2 regions of the Pseudovibrio sp. W74 genome follow, and region 2 is predicted to be linked to the other one. Evidence: riboswitches for the same ligand, from Rfam matches in the RefSeq annotation. Region 2 holds a riboswitch; the other holds the start of a gene.
The links. Region 2 has a riboswitch for S-adenosylmethionine ahead of PsW74_RS11285 (O-succinylhomoserine sulfhydrylase). Riboswitches for the same ligand answer to the same signal wherever they lie in the genome.
Positions count from the first base shown of each region.

Region 1: another riboswitch for S-adenosylmethionine. It lies ahead of PsW74_RS24015 (hypothetical protein); the one in region 2 lies ahead of PsW74_RS11285 (O-succinylhomoserine sulfhydrylase).

Region 1 covers NZ_LMCJ01000057.1:229,047-232,727, reverse strand. The annotation lists gene PsW74_RS24035 (Crp/Fnr family transcriptional regulator) at 1-468, shown strand, start outside; gene PsW74_RS24030 (group III truncated hemoglobin) at 549-962, shown strand; gene PsW74_RS24025 (acyl-CoA thioesterase) at 1,022-1,450, shown strand; gene PsW74_RS24020 (group III truncated hemoglobin) at 1,483-1,932, shown strand; gene PsW74_RS24015 (hypothetical protein) at 1,962-2,342, opposite strand; SAM-I-IV-variant riboswitch at 2,390-2,520, opposite strand; gene PsW74_RS24010 (PQQ-dependent sugar dehydrogenase) at 2,808-3,681, shown strand, end outside.
Region 2 covers NZ_LMCJ01000017.1:1,551-5,231, forward strand. The annotation lists gene PsW74_RS11270 (hypothetical protein) at 1-50, opposite strand, end outside; gene PsW74_RS11275 (YigZ family protein) at 209-757, opposite strand; gene PsW74_RS11280 (2'-deoxycytidine 5'-triphosphate deaminase) at 762-1,868, opposite strand; SAM riboswitch at 1,991-2,068, shown strand; gene PsW74_RS11285 (O-succinylhomoserine sulfhydrylase) at 2,136-3,320, shown strand; gene PsW74_RS11290 (hypothetical protein) at 3,403-3,681, opposite strand, start outside.

The sequences.
Region 1 (3,681 bases), on a different contig from region 2:
CTCGGGCAGGGCTCTCTGGTAGGTGAAATTGCTTTGCTTGACGGCAGTGAGCGTTCCGCTACCGTTACGGCACTCAAGCCGAGCCAGCTTGCATTTATCTCCAAAGCTGCATTTTATCGCTACGCCGATGAAAACCCCGCTGTTTACCGTCACATGCTGCAGATCGTAGCGACTCGCCTGCGTCGTTCAAACGATGCACTCGCTGCACGGTCCTTCTTGCCACTCAATGGCCGGGTTGCGCAGACACTGCTGCAACTCTCTGAAACATTTGGCAAAAAAGTCGACAGCAACAAAATTCTTGTTCATTATAAGATCTCTCAGGCTGAAATCGCCAATATGGCTGGTGGTGCCCGAGAGAACGTCAGCCGCGTCCTTAATGTCTGGAAGAGAGAAGGTGTTATCAGTCGCCTCTCTGGATATTACTGCCTCGAAAAGCCGGAGGTGCTACGAGCTGCCGCAGAGCTTTAAACTCGGTATTTGAGTAAAAGTGACCCGAAGTAACAAGAAGGGCATGGGCCTTGTCCCTACAAGGCTCTTGAAACACCGAGATGACCTATCAGCATTTTGACATTCGCCCGCAGGACGAGTGCACACCAATTCATCCTGACCTGACGCATTCTCAAGTGCGTGCTTTGGTTGCCAGTCATTCAGAAAAACTCCGTCACAATGGCGAGCTGGCATCGGTCTACCAAAATAGCATGAAGTGCGACTGGGAGGATTACGAAGCTCAGGCCGTGCGGTTCTGGTGCTCCGCTCTCATGAAAGACAGAAGCTATTCTGGCCGTCCACTTGGCAAGTATCGTGGTGCTGCAAAGCAGGTATGCAGTGATGATATTGCCAGCTGGTTGAAATTATTCGAGAATGCAGTAGATGAATGCGTTGCTGAAACCGCTCGGGCCAACACCAAGAAATGTGCGACCCAGGTTGTTGATTGCTTCCATATGGCGATGGTCCCTGCTTGAGTAGTTGAGCTTCGCCATGCATAGCATTTCCTCTGGTGGATCTACGGAGCTTTAGAACTATGAATGATACAAGAGACGCTGTCGAAGAAGAGCAGCCAATTGGTGAACTGACCACGCGCACAATGGCGATGCCGGCAGACACCAATGCTTCTGGCGATATCTTCGGCGGTTGGGTTGTCTCTCAAATGGATATTGCCGCCGGTATTGCAGCAAGCCAGTGCGCCATGGAGCGCGTTGTGACTGTTGCGATCGACAGCATGACCTTTATCCGCCCTGTTAAAGTGGGCGATGTAATGTGTGTCTACTCCAACGTGCTCCGTGTTGGCAGAACCTCTGTAACGCTTGCCATTGAGGCCTGGGCTTTGCGCCACCGCTTTGGCTATCGCGAGAAGGTTACGAATGCTCAGTTCACCTTTGTTGCTGTTGACGATGACGGCAAACCTATTGTGATCTCTGAAGAGCAACGTGCTAAATACAACAAGGCTTAAGCGGATCGCGGACCAGGAACAGGAAACAAGCAGTGTCATCAAAAATTCCCGTTATGTCAGCGCGTGAACGGACACCGCTTGATCCTTCCATCACACCTGCCCAGATCAATCATCTGGTTGAAAGTTTTTACGGCAAGGTCCGCCAGCATGAAACGCTTGGGCCGATCTTCCTGAGAGAGATGGGCGAGGACTGGGGTCCGCATCTACACAAGATGAAGCACTTTTGGGCGTCTGTTCTGCTAAAAACTGGATCGTATAAAGGCAAGCCGGTTCCCGCTCACGCGAGGATTCAAGGGGTCACCACTGAGAATTTCCATGAGTGGATGGACCTGTTTGAAAACGAAGTCTATGCGATTTTCTCACCAGAAGCCGCACCGCTTCTTCTGGCAACTGCACAGCGCATCGCGCAGAGCCTGTGGCTTGCAATGTTCGCAGACCCGTTTGCCACGCCTCCTGCAAAGTTCGGCAGTCGCGCAGCTTAAAAATCAGCTCTTATTTTAGTGCAGCTTACCTAGCTCGGGAATTTCTTTTTCGAGCGCAGCGCGTTTTGCCTGAAGTACTCACGCAAGGCTTCCAGTTCTTCAGGACGACGACGTGCAGTATCCGCAAACAGGCGCTCGTCAACAACCGTGTGACAGCCTTCTGCCCAAAGCCGAAGCAACACAGCAAACCGGTCGGAGCGCTCGTCATTGGTCAGCGGCGTATTCGGCTGTCGGGTTGAATTGGAAAGCAACCGACTGCGCAGCCCTTTTTCTAAAATCAGGCAATCCAGCAAATAGGCAGCAGTAAATTCGTCGGCAAGGTGTGCGACGGCTTCCCTCAAAGATTGAGGCACATATTCAGATACATACGATTGCCATGCAGACTGTGGCTGACCAGCAATATCAAACATTAAATCCTCCATCGGTTTCCCGAGGAGGACTGGCGCAAAATCCATTGAAACTACCGCTTGGTTGTTACGAATGATGAAGACAGCGTCCTCACTTCGAAACCACATCCCTTTTGGCGGAGACCACCTTGCCCGGTTAGGCAGGTTGGCGAGGGCGCCAGCCCTTCTCTTGATGATGCGTAGGATTTGGCACGAAAATGAGGCAATTGCAAGTGGGCACCTTTCCTTTGTTCTTTGTCCACACTTTCAAACTTACGTTGTGTCGTATTCTAGCACCACAAAACGCAACTTCCGCTAAGTGAATATCTTCAATTTTTGTGGTTCTATAAACCGAATTCCCGTCATATCTGAGTATTCTCCTCAGACTTTGAATGAGCGCATAGTGATGGCTCAAAAAGGCAGAGCATTTCAAATATTCCGATAAATTTTCTCAGTCAAATTTCTAAGCCCTTCAGGAAGGAAAAAACGATGTGCACCACAAAGCCCGTTCTCTTTGGAGTCCTGACAGGCTGCGCTTACACCTTGCTGCTAACCACATCTCTGGCAGCAACGACCACCAAAATGGTCGATGGTGTCAAAACAGAGTTTGTGGAGCAGGTCTCTGAAGAGCAGAAAACTCTGGCTCGCAACGCTGAAGTTGTGGTCATGCCCAAAGGCTTCCACATCGAACCTTATGCAGCCGTGCCAGATGCCCGCCATATGGCCGTCGCGCCTGATGGCAAAACTGTCTTTGTAGGGACGACCACGGACAGAGTCTGGGTCGTTACTCCGGATGAAGAGGGCAAGAAAGCTGCAGAAGTTCGTCAATTCGCTCCAGATCAATCCTTCATCATCCCCAATGGTGTGTGCTTCACAAAAGATGGCTCATTGGTCCTTGCAGAGCAAAACCGTGTTCTGAGTTTTCCGAACGCATTGGAAAACAAAGAGCAGGGTAAGCCAGCGGTGAAGGTGCTGGTCGGCAAGGGTATGCTTATCCCTCCCTCTGAAGAAAGCTATAATCACTCCTCCCGTGTGTGTGATCAGGGTCCGGATGACCGCATCTACATCTCTCTTGGCCAGCCTTATAACGTCCCGCCAAAGATGAAGCTGAAACTCTATGACAGCCTCGGCATCGGCGGCATTATCTCCATCACCGCAGATGGTATGGACCGTCAGGTCTACGCGACCGGGATCAGAAACTCCGTGGGCCTGGAGTTCCATCCAAACTCCGGCAATCTCTGGTTTACCGACAATCAGGTGGACGGCATGGGAGATGACATCCCGCCTGAAGAGCTGAACAAAGGCACCGAGCCGGGCAAGAACTACGGTTTCCCATGGTATGGCGGTGGAACGGTTCGTACCC
Region 2 (3,681 bases):
TCAGCGTCTGTTCCAGTGTTAATCGCTTTTCCAGTGCGGGTGACACGCATGACTTAACTCCCCCGACTGTCTCAAAATGAGACTGATGCCGTTTCCTGGGATTCACATCGCAAGGCGCGTGCCAAAGTTTAAGTTTTTATTAGGATTTTAATTAGTTGAGTGCAGCGAGATTGCTGAGAGAATGGGAAAGGTAAGCTGGTACAGAAGGTTAGAGCTTATCGATCTGATCTTCAGGACCGCTGACGAGCAGGGTTACGCCGTCCTCTGTGAAGGTGCGTTCGATGATTTCCAGCTGTAGCAGAATGACCTGGCGTTCCAGTTCGGCACTGCTGGAGAAGCTGGCAGAGACACTGCGGGTTTTGATGCGCAGCCATGGCACAAGCTCAGCTTCCCGAATGGCGAGATTTGCGGCGCCGGAGTAGGCCCGTGCCAGACCGCCGGTGCCCAGTTTTGTGCCGCCGAAGTAACGGACGATGATGACGCCCACATCCACAAGGTCTGCACCAATGAGCGTTTTGAGTGTGGGCATGCCGGAGGTGCCAGCGGGTTCGCCATCGTCTTTGCCGCCTTCATCGATGCGTCCCTCGGGGAGCATTCTGCGGAAAGCGGTGACGTGGTGGTTGGCTTTTTTGTGCTCGTCGCGAAGGTCCGCCAGCCGCTGAGCAAAGTCTACATGGGGTACCAGAAAGGCAAGAAAGCGTGACTTCTTTTCTTCCAGTATCGCGTTGTATTCCTGCTCAACGGTGAAGAGGGGCATCAGCTTATGCTCCTACCGGTTCTTTGCTTTTGAAGTGCTTGGAGAGCTTCAGAGCCTGACCCTGATAGTTGGAGCCAATGCCTTCGCCGTAAAGGGTTTCTGGCACTTCCTCCATGTGCTCGTAGACAAGGCGGCCAACCGTCTGGCCGTGTTCTACGATGAAGGGAACGTCGTGAGAGCGGACTTCTAGAACGGCTCTGGAGCCTGTGCCACCAACGGTGGAGTGACCGAAGCCGGGGTCGAAGAAGCCTGCGTAGTGGACGCGGAATTCGCCGACGAGTGGATCGAATGGCACCATCTCAGCGGCGTATTGTGGCGGGACGTGGACGGCTTCCTGCGAGACCAGAATGTAGAACTCGTTCGGGTCGAGGATGAGCGTTGCATCTCCGCGATTGTACAGCGGCTCCCAGAAGTCTTCCGGGTCCTGTGCGTCTTTGCGATCGACGTCGATCACACCTGTATGGCGCTTGGCGCGGTAGCCGATGAGGCTGTCTTTGCCAGAGCCTTTCAGGTCGATGGACACCTGTACGCCGTTGTTGATGGCGTCTTCGTCCTTGCCGCCAGACACCAGTGTGTGCTGGTTGTGCACTTTGGTCAGGTCTTCATCATTGATGAGGGTTTCACCATCGCGGAAGCGGATTTGGGACAGGCGAGAGCCTTCGCGGACCAGCACAGGGAAGGTCTTTGGAGAGATCTCAGCGTAGAGCGGGCCTTTGTAGCCAGCTTCAACACGGTCAAATGCGCGGCCTTGGTCTGTGATGACGCGGGTGAACACATCGATGCGGCCCGTGGAGCTTTTCGGGTTGGCTGTGGCGGATTGCTCAGCCGGGAGGTTCAGCGCTTCCTGAAGGCGGACGATGTAAACACAGTTGGTTTCCAGCACGGCGCCCTTGGAGAGGTCGATCTCGTGCAGGATGAGCTTTTCCAGCTTGTCTTCCACTTTAGCGTCAGGGCCGGGCAGAAAGGAGGCACGGACACGCCATGCTTTTACGCCAAGGCGCAGGTCAAGGCTGGCAGGTTGAATCTGGTCCTCGTCGGGCACTCTGTCTGCTTTAATTGCACCGCTGGCAAACATAGCTTCAATCGCTTTTGCCGGAAGAATGCCTGTCATTGTTGGTTCCGCCCACTCGTGCTTAAATCGTTCTGACACTGATTAACGTAAGTTTGATCTCTCGCCAAGTCTGCATGCTATGTTGATTGATTGACCCTAGTGTATTTTCGAGGTAAAAACGCTGCCTATTCCGTGGTGATTTGGTCGACCGGCTTGCAACCACGTAAAACAAGTAGCTAAAGGGTCGGGTTCTTGTATAGACCTCGGCCCGCGCCGGGGTTTTTTAATGAAGGGATAGAGCGATATCTCTTCGGGCAGGAATGAGCGATGACAGACGCAAAGAACTGGAAGCCAGCAACTCGGCTTGTTCATGGAGGCACAACGCGCTCCAGCTTTGGTGAAACATCCGAAGCTATCTTCCTTACACAAGGGTATGTTTACGACAGCTCAGAAGCGGCAGAAGCACGCTTTTTGGGCGAGAATCCGGGCTATATTTATTCCCGGTACGCAAACCCGACCGTAGGAATGTTCGAGCGACGAATGTGCGAACTGGAAGGCGCTGAGGCCGCACGCGGCACGGCTTCTGGTATGGCGGCTGTTAACTCTGCGATTATGGCCTGCGTTAAAGCTGGCGATCACGTGATTGCACCAAAGGCACTGTTCGGTTCCTGCCGATACATCATCGAAAAGCTGCTGCCACGTTATGGTGTGGAGTCCACGCTGATTGATGGCACTGACATTGAGCAATGGAAAGCAGCTGTTCGTCCGAACACCACAGCGGCATTCCTTGAAAGCCCAACCAACCCGACGCTTGAAGTGATCGATATTCCAGCTGTTGCGGATATTATTCACGAAGCTGGTGGACGGCTTATTGTAGACAACGTGTTTGCGACTGCTATCTGGCAGAGCCCGCTGGCCTTGGGCGCTGATGTGGTGATCTACTCCGCGACCAAGCATATTGACGGGCAGGGCCGATGTCTGGGCGGTATCGTGCTTTCCGATGAAAAGTGGATTGTGGAAGAGTTCCATGACCCGTTCAAGCATACCGGACCTGCGATGAGCCCGTTCAACGCCTGGGTTCTGCTGAAAGGTCTGGAGACATTGTCTCTGCGTGTTGAGCGTCAGACTGCGAATGCAGGCAAGCTGGCAGAGTTCCTTGCGGATCATTCTGCAGTGTCTCGCCTGATTTACCCGGGCCGCGCTGATCACCCACAGGCGGATATCGTGGCCAAGCAGATGCAGGGTGGGTCTACCATGCTGGCGTTTGATTTGGCGGGTGGTAAGGAAGCGGCCTTCAAGTTCTCCAATGCGTTGGAGATTGTCAGCCTTTCCAACAACCTTGGTGATGCGAAGAGCCTGATTACCCATCCGGCGACGACTACGCACCAGAGTGTTGCAGAAGATGCGCGTCTGGAGCTGGGCATTACAGACAAGACGCTTCGTCTTTCTGTTGGTCTGGAAGATGCAGATGACCTGCTGGAAGATGTTGCTAAGGCATTGGCCGCGCTTTAAGCGTGTTGCACATTATGACTGGCGTGAGGGCATCCAACCGGGTGCCCTTTATGCATTAAAGCGCAATGCTGCGGACTTGTTGTTAGCTGTTGCTGGTTGCCACAACTACATCTCGCCGTGCTCCGGACAAGGTGATGATGAAACCTGCAATGACATCCAGAAACGTGATGGTCATGAGCAGAAGGAAGAGCGGGGTGGCGGCTTCTTGCACCGAGAGAAACTCAATCAGGTAGGCCACGAGGATCAACAGAGACAAGCTGTGATCTACCAGTGAGAGTGTGCTGGTTCTGGTGGCTTTGATGATCTCAACGAAGAGCAGGACCAAAGTGCCTGCAAGCAGAAGGGTGGCGACATCCAGAGG